2 linked regions of the Novosphingobium sp. G106 genome follow. The protein of the gene in region 2 interacts with the protein of the main gene of each other region in a pairwise test. Links are inferred from orthologs where the notes say so. Each region holds a gene or a part of one and is shown on either strand. Other genes may lie near its edges.

Evidence for each region. The genes of interacting proteins can lie anywhere in the genome.
Region 1: the proteins of gyrB (region 2) and gyrA interact in binary tests that used the Escherichia coli proteins (3 or more experiments, as listed by UniProt). The link is inferred for Novosphingobium sp. G106 from one-to-one orthologs.

The regions. Positions count from the first base shown.
Region 1 is NZ_JAHOOZ010000001.1:1,162,812-1,169,912, forward strand. The notes cover bases 1,210-4,488. They hold gyrA (DNA gyrase subunit A), read right to left. Parts: upstream 4,161-4,488; coding sequence 1,410-4,160; downstream 1,210-1,409. Other genes in these bases: KRR38_RS05510 (DUF952 domain-containing protein), read right to left, coding at 1,210-1,417; KRR38_RS05520 (hypothetical protein), read left to right, coding at 4,452-4,488. Also shown: methylenetetrahydrofolate--tRNA-(uracil(54)-C(5))-methyltransferase (FADH(2)-oxidizing) TrmFO, read right to left, coding at 1-1,037; more of KRR38_RS05510, read right to left, coding at 1,064-1,209; more of KRR38_RS05520, read left to right, coding at 4,489-5,855; lipA (lipoyl synthase), read left to right, coding at 6,634-7,101. UniProt on the Escherichia coli protein: A type II topoisomerase that negatively supercoils closed circular double-stranded (ds) DNA in an ATP-dependent manner to maintain chromosomes in an underwound state.
Region 2 is NZ_JAHOOZ010000001.1:4,400,770-4,407,738, reverse strand. The notes cover bases 1,291-4,437. They hold gyrB (DNA topoisomerase (ATP-hydrolyzing) subunit B), read right to left. Parts: upstream 4,052-4,437; coding sequence 1,529-4,051; downstream 1,291-1,528. Other genes in these bases: KRR38_RS37455 (hypothetical protein), read right to left, coding at 1,291-1,470. Outside these bases: KRR38_RS21180 (5'-nucleotidase C-terminal domain-containing protein), read right to left, coding at 1-857; more of KRR38_RS37455, read right to left, coding at 883-1,290; guaA (glutamine-hydrolyzing GMP synthase), read left to right, coding at 4,653-6,212; KRR38_RS21165 (SgcJ/EcaC family oxidoreductase), read left to right, coding at 6,220-6,633. UniProt on the Escherichia coli protein: DNA gyrase negatively supercoils closed circular double-stranded DNA in an ATP-dependent manner to maintain chromosomes in an underwound state.

The DNA of each region.
Region 1 (7,101 bases), 3.2 Mb from region 2 along the record:
CGGACATGCGGCGCGGTCTTGAGCCGGAGTTGGCGGTCGAGCAGCACCGGCGAGTTGAGGAAGGTGTTGCGGTGCAGCCCGCCCAGCCGGGCGAACTCCGCATTCTCCAGTCCCGGTATCGTGCGGAACAATCGCACCTGCTCGGCGTGCTTGAGCTTGGTCTGGAAGCCGACCATGTTCCAGATCGTGCCGAGCTTGTTGTCCTGGCGTAGCTGGACCACGGCATAGGGCCAGCGCCCATTGGGGAACTGCTCGGAGGCGGTGCGCGGATCGTCGAGGCCCACCGGCTTCATCGGCCCGAAGCGCAAGGTCTCAACCCCGCGCTCGGCCATGACCTCGATCGGCATGCAAGCCTGGAAGTAGGGGGTGTTGGCTTCCCACTCCTTGAACTCGGTCTTCTCGCCGGCGATGAGGCCGGCGTGGAAGGCCAGGTACTGCTCCTTGGTCATCGGGCAGTTGATGTAGTCCTTGGTCTCGCCCTTGTCCCAGCGCGAGGCCATCCAGCAGACGTCCATGTCGATGGAATCGCGATAGACGATCGGAGCGATGGCGTCGAAGAAAGCCAGGCTGTCGGCCCCGGTGGCTGTGCCGATCGATCCGGCGAGCGCCTCGGCGGTCAGCGGCCCCGTAGCGATGATCGTCAGTCCCGCATCGGGCAGCCGATCGATCCGCTCGCGAACGATCTCGAGCGTGGGCTGCGCGGCGAGCGCGGCTTCGACTTCGGCGGAGAACACGTCGCGATCGACCGCCAACGCCGATCCGGCGGGAACCTGCGCCTTGGCCGCTGCGGCCATGACCAGCGATCCGCACTGGCGCATTTCGTGGTGCAAGAGGCCGACGGCGTTCTTCTCGTCATCGTCCGACCGGAAGGAATTGGAGCAGACGAGTTCCGCCAGCGCATCGGTCTGATGCGCGGGCGACCGCTCGCCGGTTCCGCGCATTTCCGAAAGCCGCACGCGAAGCCCCCGGCGCGCGAGCTGCCAAGCCGCTTCGCTGCCGGCGAGGCCGCCGCCGATGATATGAACGTCGTATTGCATGGGCCGAGCCCTTAGCGCCGAAGCGCTCAGCCCGCGACCGGAAGTTTCACCTTACCGTCATGATCGCGTTCGACCGGACCGTAGGCGAGCACTGCCGAGAGCGGCAGCGGCGCATAGATATGCGGAAACAGCGCTCCGCCGCGCGACGGCTCCCATTTGACCGCATCGCCCAGCACAGGCAGGTCGACAGCCGCGACGTGGAGGTGATCCTGACCGGCGAAATGCTTGGTGACAGTCTCATCGAGCTGCTCGGCTGTCGAGAGATGGATGTAGCCGTCCGCTAAATCCACGGGGGCTCCCGCGAAGGTGCCGTCGGCTTCCAGCGCTTCCATCTGCTCTGCCGTCAGCACCTTGTAGGCGACCGCCGGGCGGTCATTCATTGGTGGCGCCATCGCCTTCGTCTCCGCCAACTTCGGGCGCTTGGGCGGCATCTTCTTCGACGCCTTCCTCTTCACCCGTATCGGCAAGACGCACGGCGCTGACCACATGTTCCTCGTCGGCGACGTTGAACAGCCGCACGCCGGCCGAGCCGCGGCCAATGACGCGCAAGGAGTCCAGGCCGAGGCGGATCAGCTTGGCCTGGTCGGTCACCAGCATGAGCTGGTCCGCCTGGCTTGCCGGGAAGCTCGCCACCACCGGACCGTTACGGCCGATATTGTCGATATTGGTGATGCCCTGGCCGCCGCGGCCGGTGCGGCGGTACTCGTAGGCCGAGGACATCTTGCCATAGCCGTTGGCGCAGACGGTGAGGATGAACTGCTCGCGGGCGGCGAGTTCGGTCATGCGCTCGGCAGGGATCGAGGGTTCGCCTTCCTTTTCGCCCTTCCATGGAGCGAAGCGGACGTATTCCTCACGCTCTTCGGAGCTGGTGCCGACGCGGTGCAGGATCGACAGCGAGATGACCTCGTCGTCACCCTTGAGCGCCATGCCGCGAACGCCGGTAGAGGTGCGGCTCTGGAACTCGCGGACGTCGTCGCCGGCGAAGCGGATCGCCTTGCCCTGCCGGGTGGCGAGCAGCACGTCGTCGTCGGGCTCGAGCAGCGCGACGCCAATCAGCCGGTCGTCCGAGCCTTCCTCGAAGCGCATCGCGAACTTGCCGTTCGAGGGAATGTTGGCGAACGAGTCCATGCTGTTGCGTCGCACGCTGCCCTTGGCAGTGGCGAAGACGACGTGGAGCTTGCCCCATTCCGCCTCGTCCTCGGGCAGCGGCAGCACCGTGGCGATGGTCTCGTCCTTGTCGAGCGCCGGCAGCAGGTTGACGATCGGCCGTCCGCGCGTCGCCGGCCCGCCTTCGGGCAGACGCCAGACCTTGAGGCGATAGACCTTGCCCGCGGTCGAGAAGAACAGCACCGGCGTGTGGGTCGAGGTGACGAACATCGTCGCGACGACGTCCTCGTCCTTGGTCGCCATGCCGGCGCGGCCCTTGCCGCCGCGGTTCTGCGCGCGGAAGGTCGAGAGCGCCGTGCGCTTGATATAGCCGTCCATGGTCACGGTGACGACCATGTCCTCGCGCTCGATCAGGTCCTCGTCGTCGATCCCGTCCATGGCGGGCATGATCTGCGAGACGCGCGGCGTGGCGTAAGCCTCGCGCACCGCGACGAGTTCCTCGCGCATCACGTCATAGAGGCGGACGCGGTCGGCAAGGATGGCAAGATAGCCGCGGATCGAGACGGACAGTTCCTCGAGCTCGCCGCCGATCTCGTCGCGGCCGAGCGCGGTGAGGCGGTGGAGCCGCAGGTCGAGGATCGCCTTCACCTGGATCTCGGAAAGCTGGTAGGTCGAGCCTGAGAGGTCTTCCTCGCCCTCTTCGATCGCTTCCACCAGGCGAATATAGGGGGCGATCTCGCCGATCGGCCATTCGCGCGCCATCAGCGCGGCACGGGCGGCGGCGGGGTTGGATGCGCCGCGGATGATCGCGACCACTTGATCCAGGTTCGTCACCGCAACGACGAGGCCGAGCAAGATGTGCGCACGGTCGCGCGCCTTGTTGAGCTCGAACTTGGTGCGGCGGGTGATCACCTCCTCGCGGAAGGCGATGAACGACAGGATGATGTCGCGCAGCGCCAGCGTCTCGGGGCGGCCGCCGCGGATCGCCAGCATGTTCGCCGGGAACGAGCTCTGCGCCGGCGTGTGCCGCCAGAGCTGGTTGAGCACGACTTCGGCCGTGGCGTCGCGCTTCAGTTCGATGACCACGCGCACGCCGAGGCGGCTCGATTCGTCGCGGATGTCGGAAACACCCTCGATCCGCTTGTCCTTGGCGGCTTCGGCGATCTTTTCGACGAGGCCCGACTTGCCGACCTGATAGGGCATCGAGGTCAGCACGATCGAGCGGCGGTCGCCCCGGCCTTCCTCGATCTCGTGGCGGCAGCGCTGGAGGATCGAGCCGCGCCCGGTGGTGTAGGCCGAACGCGCGCCGTGGGTGCCGAGGATGATCGGCGCGGTCGGGAAGTCCGGCCCCGGGATGATCTCGAACAGTTCCTCGGTGGTGATTGCCGGGTTCTCGATCATCGCGAGGCAGCCGTCGATCACTTCGCCCAGGTTGTGCGGCGGAATGTTGGTCGCCATGCCGACGGCAATACCGCCGGCGCCGTTGACCAGCAGATTGGGGAACCGCGCAGGGAGGACCGTCGGTTCCTTGCGCGAGCCGTCGTAGTTGTCGGCGAAATCGACCGTATCCTTGTCGAGATCGTCGAGCAGGAAGTTCGCGACGCGGGCGAGGCGCGCTTCCGTATAACGCATCGAAGCCGGCGGATCGGGATCCATCGAGCCGAAGTTGCCCTGGCCGTCAATCAGCGGCACGCGCATCGACCAGTCCTGGGTCATGCGGGCGAGGGCGTCGTAGATCGCGCTGTCGCCGTGCGGGTGATAGTTGCCCATCACGTCGCCGACGATCTTGGCCGACTTGCGGTAGGGGCGGCCGGCGACCATGCCGCCTTCCTGGGCGGCGAACAGGATGCGGCGATGAACCGGCTTCAGGCCGTCGCGCACGTCGGGCAGCGCACGACTGACGATCACGCTCATCGCGTAATCGAGATAGCTCGTCTTCATTTCGTCGACGATGTCGACGCGCTGGAACTCGCCCAGCGGGTGAGGCGGATCTAGATTTTCGGAATCGTCGCTCAAGGCCGGATTATCTTATTCTGTTGCCGGGAAAGGTTACAAAGTGGCCCTAGGCCAAGGGTGCGGGGAAAGCCAGCGGGAGCGAGGCGGCGGGTCGGATGCGGCGGCGGTTTTCCACATTTGCCGCACCGAATCTGAACCGATGCGACTAATGGCATTAAATCGCCGTTCAGCGGTGCTTCCCTAGCGGCAGATTGGTTGCAAAGCGTCCGTTTCGACGCCAGTAGCAAAAGTGGAAGTTTCATTTTGGGGCGGGCGCCAGGGCCGCGACCCCGGATTTAGGAGAGACGACGCATGACGCCCACCAGCAGCCTGAAACGCGGCAACACCTTCTCGCGCTCCGCCCTCGGGCTTGCCCTGTCGCTGGGCGTCGCTACCGGCGCCTTCGTCGCGCAGCCGGCTTTCGCCGCCAAGAAGAACGAACAGCCTGCCGGGCCGAAGATCGAATTCTCCCCGGCCTTCACGAAGGTTGCGGCAGAGCTCGACAAGACCATCACCGGCGCGCGCACGAATGCTGCGGTGCAGACTGCCAGCCAGCAGGTGCGGGCGGCGACGGATCCCGCGGCCAAAGCAGCGGCCGTGGCGCAGGTCGATGCCGCACTTGGCGGCGGCTTCAAGGCAAAGCTCGATGCGGCGACTGCGGTGGCAAGCACGCCCGGCGACAAGCTCAAGCTGGGTGAGATGACTCAGACCTATGCGGGGCTGATCAACGATCAGGCGCTGCAGTACAAGGGCCTGGTAATGATGCTCGAGAGCGGCGTGCTCGCGCCCGACATGCAGGGCAAGGTCGCCTGGTTCGCGGGCGTCTCGGCCTATCAGGCGCATGACTATGTCAGCGCAGCAAAGTACGTGCAGCAGGCCAAGGACGGTGGCTACACCGATCCGCAGCTCGACGCGGTGCTGAACGATTCCTATCGCCGCAGCAACAACCCCGCTGCCGCGCTGGCCAATGCGCAGAGGGACATTGCGGCGGCCAAGGCGGCAGGCACCAAGCCGAGCGAGACTTCGATCCGCACCGCCCTGCAGGCGAGCTATGATGGCAAGCAAACGGCACAGGCGATCGATCTGGCCGTCCTGCTCGTGCAGAACTATCCTTCGCAGAAGGCCTGGAACGCATCGATCAACGTCGTGCGTGCCTTGTCGGGCTACCAGTCGCAGGAAGCGCTCGACCTAATGCGGCTGATGGGCCGGACCAACTCCTACGACAACGAGCGCGACTACATCGAATATATTCAGGCGGTCGATCCGCGCCGTCTGCCCGGCGAAGCCCAGAAGGTGCTCGACTCCGGCCTTGCGGCGGGCAAGCTGCGCGCCGCCGATCCGTTCGTCACCGAAGCCAAGGGCATCGTCGCCGGCCGCCTTACGGCCGACCGCGCCTCGCTGCCGGGTCTCGAGCGCGATGCGCGTGCGGCCAATGCTTCGGCTGCGACGGTTGCGGGTGCGGGCGATGCCTTCCTCAGCTATGGCGATGCCGCCAAGGCCGAGGCGCTCTATACGCTTGCGCTGTCCAAGCCGGGTGCCGACAACGAGCGCATGCTGACGCGTATCGGCATTGCCCAGGCCGACCAGGGCAAGGCTGCCGAGGCCGAGGCAAACTTCGCCAAGGTGCAGGGGCCGCGCAAGGCGATCGCCCAGCTGTGGTCGGCCTATGCCGCGCAGAAGGGTGGCGGCGCGGCGCCGGTTGCGGCCGCACAGTAAGCTTTCACTCTATCGCATGATGGAAAGGGCGGCGGGAAACTGCCGCCCTTTCTTTTGCCTAGATGACGGGTCCGAAAGCGCCCGATGCTTCATCGAGCACGTGCAGCACGCCCTCCGAAATCGCGAAGAAGGCGCCGCGCAGACGCAGCTTGCCCTCGCGCTCCTTGCGGCGGATGCAGGGAAAAGTCCGCAGATTGGTGAGGCTGACCTTGACGCCGGCCTCTTCCATCGCCCGTTCGGCGGTGCGGCCGCTGGTGCCGAGCTCGGCGGCGATCGGCTCTCGGACTTCGTCGAGCAGGCCGATCCAGTTGGCGATGAAGCCGCCTTCGCCCGGAGGGGCGCCGTGCAGGTCCTGCGTCAGCGCCGCCTTGCAGCCGCCGCACATGCCGTGGCCCATGACCACGATCTCCTTCACTTCCAGCACCTGGACGGCGAACTCCAGCGCGGCCGAAACGCCGTGGAGGCCGGGCGTGGTCTCGAAAGGAGGGACCAGCGCGGCGATGTTGCGGACGATGAAGGCTTCGCCGGGCGCCATGTCGAAGATCTGCGAGGGATCGACCCGGCTGTCGGCGCAGGCGATGATCATCACCTGGGGTTCCTGGCCGACGCGCGCGGCTTCCCAGCGCTCGCGGTTTTCCATCCAGCCCCCCCTCGCGGAAACGGCGGTAGCCTTCGACGAGCTGGGCGAATTCGGGAGAGATGTCGGTGCTCATGGGCCGCCTCATGGAGATGAACTTTGGCACTGGCAAGGCCGCGTGCATCCGCCTATCTGAGCGCGATGAACGATCTTTCTTCCGTCCCTTCAGAGCCGACGCCTGAACGTCGGCGCAAGCCCGACTGGATCCGCGTCAAGGCGCCGACTTCCAAAGCCTATGGCGAGACGCGCGAGTTGATGCGCAGCCTCAATCTCAATACGGTCTGCGAAGAGGCGGCCTGCCCGAACATCGGCGAGTGCTGGACCAAGAAGCACGCGACGGTGATGATCCTGGGCGACGTCTGCACCCGCGCCTGCGCGTTCTGCAACGTCAAGACCGGCATGCCGCGCAAGGTCGACGCGCATGAGCCCGCGCATGTGGCCGAGGCTGCCGCCAAGCTCGGGCTCGAGCACATAGTAATCACCTCGGTCGACCGTGACGACCTGCCCGACGGCGGCGCCGGCCAGTTCGTCAAGGTCATCGATGCGCTGCGCGCCGCGACTCCGGCGACGACGATCGAGATTCTCACGCCCGATTTCCGCGGCAAGATG
Region 2 (6,969 bases):
AAGCTCTGCTCCAGCACGGCTTTCAACTCGGCCCCGCTTAGCGTGAAGGTGACGAGGTCATTGTTGAACGGTTGCGTCTGGTAGATCATGCCGAAGGTCACACTGCCGTCGGCGCTGGGTACGATTGGCGCGCGGATGCCGAAGGGGTTCATAAACGAGATCTGTGCGCCGGCGCTCTTGGTTGCGGCGAGCTGGGCATCGGCGATCAGGTTGCCCGCCGGGCCGCCATAGTCGACATTGCCGATCTCGCGGCGCTGCGAGGGGCCGCTCAGCTTGCCGATCGGCCGCTCGGAAAACGCTTTCGCCGCCTCGACGTAGCGACCGACATAGGCACTGATGTCGGCGCGAGGCTCGAAGCGCGGCACGACATCGTTGTTGGGCACGGGTCCGCGCGAGGCGGTGTAGGGTTGCGACTGGACGACGACATTGGTCGCGCGCTTGCCGACCACGCGATGCGTCGCCGGATCGATCGACAGTGTGATGTCGGTCACCAGCTCGCCATAGACCCCGGCGCTGGTCAGCAGAAAGGGCTTGGCCGGGTTCATCTTGGCGTAGTCGCAGACATAGGGCCAATGCGTATGGCCAGAAACGACGACGTCGACGCGCGTGTCGAGCCGGTCGAGAATGCCGGCGATCTCGCCCTTCAGGTTCTGGCAGCCGCTGACGTTAGAGAATTCATCGGTCTTGCCGCCCTGGTGGATCAACACGACAACCGCGTCGGTGCCCTGCGCCTTGAGCGCGGGCACCGCGGCATTGATCGTGTCCGCCTCGTCGGCGAAAGTCAGGCCGGCAATGCGATCGTGCGAGACCAGGTCGGGCGTCCCTTTCAGCGTCAGGCCGATGAAGCCGATCGTCACCTTGCGCGCGCCTTCGCCGAAGCTCTTAAGACCGGTCGGGGGGGAACAGCGTCTTGCCGTCCGCGGTCAGCGTGCTCGCGGCAAGGTAGCGAAACGTTGCTCCCTTGAACTGCTCGAGCTGGCAAGGTTCGCGCACGGTGTTCTTCTCGCAGCCGCCGTTCTGCATGCGCAGCAGCTCGGCCGGACCGCGGTCGAACTCGTGGTTGCCAACGGCGTTGAAGTCGACGCCGATGCGGTTCATCACACCGATCGCCGGCTCATCGAGATAGAGCGATGAGGCGAATTGCGAAGCGCTGATCATGTCGCCGGCGGAGACGGTCACGTGGTTCGGATATTTGGCCCGGATGGAATCAATCGCCGAAGCCAGCCAGGCCGCCCCGCCCGCCGGCACGCCGACTGTGCCCGAAGGATCGGTCGGTGTGGGCCCCTTGCCCGTCGGCACGAAGACGGACTGCTTGGGCGGCTCGAGCGCGCCGTGAAAATCGTTGATCGCGATGATGCCGACGGTAACGGGTTCGCTTGCAGCCGCACCACCAGGCCGCGAGACCATCGGTGCGGCGCAAGCCGAGACAAGCAAGATCGAGGCGAGGACAGCGGTGAGGCGACGGATCATGCCCGCAATTCCTGAAGTGCGAATATGACAGCCATAAGACTTCGCCGCCGAACCGAAATCACACGTCCAGGTTGGCCACGTTGAGTGCATTCTCCTGGATGAAGTCGCGGCGCGGCTCGACGATATCGCCCATCAGCCGGGTAAAGATCTCGTCGGTAACGTCGGCGTCCTCGACCTTGACCTGCAGCAGGATGCGGTGGTCGGGGTCGAGCGTGGTTTCCCAGAGCTGCTCGGCATTCATCTCTCCCAGGCCCTTGTAGCGCGCGATCGACAGGCCCTTGCGGCCGATGGCAAGGACGGCGTCGAGCAGTTCGGACGGTCGCGTGATCGCGCCTTCGTTGCTGGCGGGGCGGGCAGCAGGCGCATTCTCCTGAACCTCGCCCTCATCCTCGATCGCCGGTTCGGCTTCGACGACTTCTTCCGCGGCGGCGCTGATCTTCACCAGCTTGGCGGTCGAGGCATAGACTTCTGCCTGCTCGCCGGCGAGGCGGGCCAGCTTGCGCGCTTCGGCGCTGGTGAGGAACGCCGCTTCGATCACATGGTGGTCGGTCACGCCGCGCCACAGCCGCTGAACGGTGACGTCGCCGTTCTCGGTCATCAGCGCGGTCCACTTGGCGTCGCGCTCGCCGATGTCGAGCCAGGTCGCGGCGCGGGCCAGCGCGGCCTCGCGGCCGGCGCGGTCGAGATCGGGATCGAGCACGCCGGCCATGGCCAGCGCCTCGACGATCGCCGGATCATAGCGGCGCGGGACGAAGCCCATCAGGCTCCGCAGGCGTAGCGCGTGTTCGACCAGGCCTTCGAGCTCGGTGCCGCCGCGGGTGCCGCCGGCGGTTTCGAGCACGCGGCCAGCCAAACCGGCTTCGACCAGGTAGCGGTCGAGCGCGGCGGCGTCCTTGAGGTAGACTTCGCTGCGGCCTTTGTTGACCTTGTAGAGCGGCGGCTGGGCGATGAAGAGGTGCCCGGCGCGGATAATGTCAGGCATCTGGCGGTGGAAGAAGGTCAGCAGCAAGGTGCGGATGTGTGCGCCGTCGACGTCGGCGTCGGTCATGATGACGATCTTGTGGTAGCGCAGCTTGTCGAGGTTGAACTCGTCGCGGATACCCGTGCCCATCGCCTGGATCAACGTGCCGACTTCCTTCGACGAGATGATCCGATCGAAGCGCGCGCGCTCGACGTTGAGGATCTTGCCCTTGAGCGGCAGGATCGCCTGATAGTGGCGATCGCGCCCCTGCTTGGCCGAGCCGCCGGCCGAGTCACCCTCGACCAGGAACAGTTCGCACTTGCTCGGATCGCGTTCCTGGCAATCGGCGAGCTTGCCGGGCAGCGAGGCGATGTCCATCGCGCCCTTGCGCCGGGTCAGCTCGCGCGCCTTCTTGGCGGCTTCGCGCGCGGCAGCAGCGTCGATGATCTTACCGACGACCTGCTTGGCATTGGCTGGATTTTCCTCGAGCCAATCGCTGATCCGATCGGCCATCAGGCTCTCGAGCGGCTGGCGCACTTCGGAGGAGACCAGCTTGTCCTTGGTCTGCGATGAGAACTTGGGGTCGGGCAGCTTGACCGAAACGATCGCGGTCAGCCCTTCGCGCATGTCCTCGCCGGTGAGGTTGACCTTTTCCTTCTTCAGCTGACCCGATTTCTCGGCGTAGTTGTTGAGCGTACGGGTCAGCGCCGCGCGGAAAGCGGCAATATGCGTGCCGCCATCGCGCTGCGGGATGTTGTTGGTGAAGGCGAGGACGTTCTCGTAGTAGCTGTCGTTCCACTCGAGCGCGACGTCGATGCCGATGCCGTCGCGTTCCGAACTGATCGAAATCGGTTCGGGCAGCAGCGGCGTCTTGTTGCGGTCGAGGTACTTCACGAAAGCCGCGATGCCGCCCTCGTAGAACAGGTCGTGCTCGGCCACATCGGCGTGGCGCTTGTCGCGCAGCAGGATGCGCACGCCCGAGTTGAGGAAAGCCAGTTCCCGGTAGCGATGCTCGAGCTTCTCGAAATCGAACTCGGTGACGTTCTTGAAGGTGTCGGTCGAGGCGAGGAAAGTCACGCGCGTGCCCTTCTTGCCCTCGGGCGCGGGGCCGCGGACGACCAGCGGCGAAACCGCATCACCGTGCGCGAACTTCATCCAGTGCTCTTCGCCGTCGCGCCAGATCGTCAGCTCGAGCCATTCGCTGAGCGCGTTAACCACCGAGACGCCGACGCCGTGGAGGCCGCCCGACACCTTGTAGGCGTTGTCATCATTGGTGTTGTCGAACTTACCGCCGGCGTGAAGCTGGGTCATGATGACCTCGGCCGCGGAGACGCCTTCCTCGGCATGGATGCCGGTGGGGATGCCCCGGCCGTTGTCGGTAACCGAGACCGAGCCGTCGGGGTTGAGCTCGATCAGCACCAGGTCGCAGTGCCCGGCCAGCGCCTCGTCGATCGCGTTATCCGACACCTCGAACACCATGTGGTGCAGGCCGGAGCCGTCGTCGGTGTCGCCGATATACATGCCGGGGCGCTTGCGGACCGCGTCGAGGCCCTTGAGGACCTTGATCGAATCCGCGCCATAGGAATTGGTGTTGGGAGTGTTTTCGGGGGTGCTGGCCATGACCAGCATATAGGCACGAAGGGGGGGGCTTGCGGAACCCGTATTCGCGCCTGAAATCCACAGAAAAGCCCGCGAAATCGCGGGCTACTGCTGCCACTCTAAGTGGCTGAGGCTCGGCCTTGCGCTGCGTCTGGAAAATCCAGCCGTCAGGCGCAAGGCCGGCCCGAATGCGCCGACATCAAGCCAGCGTCAAAGCGAACATCAGACCGCTGGTGCCAAGGGCAACCGCGAGACCGAGCGCACGATAGATGCGTTCCATGTTTTCCTCCTTTAAAATCACATTTGCGAAATGGGAATTGGTCCCCGTTTCGCAAGCGCAACATACATAGGTTAGTAATTTTCGCACGGGCAAAGGCAACAATAGATGTTGCGTTAAACGCAATCGTCGGCAAACCGTTTATTAACGTCGCCGAAGCGAGGAAATTCCGTTCCGACAGCTGCTCTCTAACGCAAAAGTCCTAGAAAAAGGTTACCTTGGTTAGTATGCCGCAGCATGTGCTTTCGGCGGACCGACGAGCCGCCTCGGATTGGTCTGGAAAGCAGGCCGGACCCAGCGTCCAGCCCTCTGGACAGCCAGCACGCGCGCGCCTAACTGCTCGACATGAGCGTACAGCCTTCGGATTCCATCCTCATCGTCGATTTCGGCAGCCAGGTGACGCAGCTGATTGCGCGCCGCGTTCGCGAAGCCGGGGTCTATTCCGAAATCGCACCCTTCGGCTCGGCCGAGGCTGCCTTTGAGCGGATGCAGCCCAAGGGCGTGATCCTTTCGGGATCGCCGGCCTCGGTGCTCGATGCCGACGGCCCGCGCATACCCGAGGCGATCCTCGAAAGCGGCCTCCCTATCCTCGGCATCTGTTACGGCCAGCAGGCTCTGATGCACCAGTTGGGCGGCGAAGTGCTGCTCGGCGATAGCGGCGAGTTCGGCCGCGCCTTCATTGAGATCAATGACCGCTGCGCGCTGTTCGACGGCCTGTGGAGCGAGGGCGAGACACACCAGGTATGGATGAGCCATGGCGACAAGGTCACCCAGCTCGCCCCCGGGTTCCGCTCGGTCGCGGCGAGCCCCGGCGCGCCTTTCGCGGTGATCGCCAACGACGCCAAGCGCATCTACGCGATGCAGTTCCACCCCGAAGTCGTGCACACGCCCGACGGCGGCCGGCTGCTCAAGAACTTCGTCCGCCACGTCTGCGGCCTTTCGGGCGACTGGACGATGGCCGAGTTCCGCAAGACCAAGATCGAGGAAATCCGCGCCCAGGTCGGCAAGGGCCGAGTGATCTGCGGGTTGTCGGGCGGGGTCGACAGCGCCGTCGCCGCGCTGCTGATCCACGAGGCGATCGGCGACCAGCTGACCTGCGTCTTCGTCGACGGCGGCATCCTGCGCATGGGCGAGGCCGAACAGGTCGTCTCGCTGTTCCGCGGCCACTACAACATCCCGCTGGTCCACGTCGATGCCTCGACGCTTTTCCTCAACGGCCTCGCCGGCGTCACCGACCCCGAGCAGAAGCGCAAGTTCATCGGCAAGACCTTCATCGACGTGTTCGAGGCCGAGGCGAACAAGATCGGCGGCGCCGAATTCCTCGCCCAGGGCACGCTCTATCCCGACGTGATCGAGAGCGTATCGTTCACCGGCGGCCCTTCGGTGACGATCAAGAGCCACCACAACGTCGGCGGCCTGCCAGAGCGCATGAACATGCAGCTCGTCGAGCCGCTGCGCGAGCTGTTCAAGGACGAAGTCCGCGTGCTCGGCCGCGAGCTCGGCCTGCCCGAGATCTTCGTCGGCCGCCATCCGTTCCCCGGCCCGGGCCTCGCCATCCGCATCCCCGGCGAAGTCACGCGCGAGCGCTGCGACATCCTGCGCAAGGCCGATGCGGTCTATCTCGAGGAAATCCACAACGCCGGGCTCTACGACGCGATCTGGCAGGCCTTCGCCGTGCTGCTGCCGGTCAAGACCGTCGGCGTAATGGGCGACGGCCGCACCTACGACAACGTCTGCGCACTGCGCGCCGTCACCTCGACCGACGGCATGACCGCGGACATCTATCCCTTCGACGCCGCCTTCCTCAGCCGCGTGGCGACGCGGATCATCAACGAGGTCAAGGGCATCAACCGCGTGGTCTACGACTATACGTCGAAGCCGCCCGGCACGATCGAGTGGGAATAACCGCTTGATGGAAAGGCCGGAGGATGCGCCCTCGGCCTTTCAAGCCGCCTGGAACGCGCACGACATGGCGGCGCTCGGCGCGCTGTTTCACGACGATGCGACTTTCGTGAACCGTTTCGGGCACTACGTGCGCGGGGTGGACGAGATCATCGCGCTGCACGCCCCGATCCACGAGACGATCTACCGCGATTCCACGCTTGAAAACGAGCTTGTCGATCTGGTGCCGATCGCGGACGGCGCAGTGATTCTGCATTTCTGGAGCCGGCTGGCAGCCGGCCTGGCCCATCCCGCCGGCCCGCATGAAGTCGATACCATGATTCTCGCGGTGATCACGCGGGGTGAAGGAACCTGGCGTATCCAGGCTCTCGAGAACGTCACCCTCACGAACCCGCGGACTGGCGAGACCGTCCTGCGCGGTTGAGCCTCAGGCGGCCCAGTCTTCGATATTGTCGACTTCGCCGATCAGCGCGAGGCCATGGGCGATCGAAGTCAATTCTCCCCCACTGGCGATGCGCTCCTCGCCGAAACGCTCGGTGAACAGCCGCCTGATCGCGGGGATCAGCGACGAGCCTCCGGTCAGGAAGACGCGATCGATCCTGCCCGCAGCCAGCCCGGCCTTGACCAGCGCCTCGTCGACGCAGGCTTCGATCCGGGCGATATCGGGGGGCGATCCAGCTCTCGAAATCGGCCCGCGTGACGTCGGCCGATATGTCCAGCCCGGCACCGGCAAAGCGAAAGCCCGCGTGGCTCTCGGTCG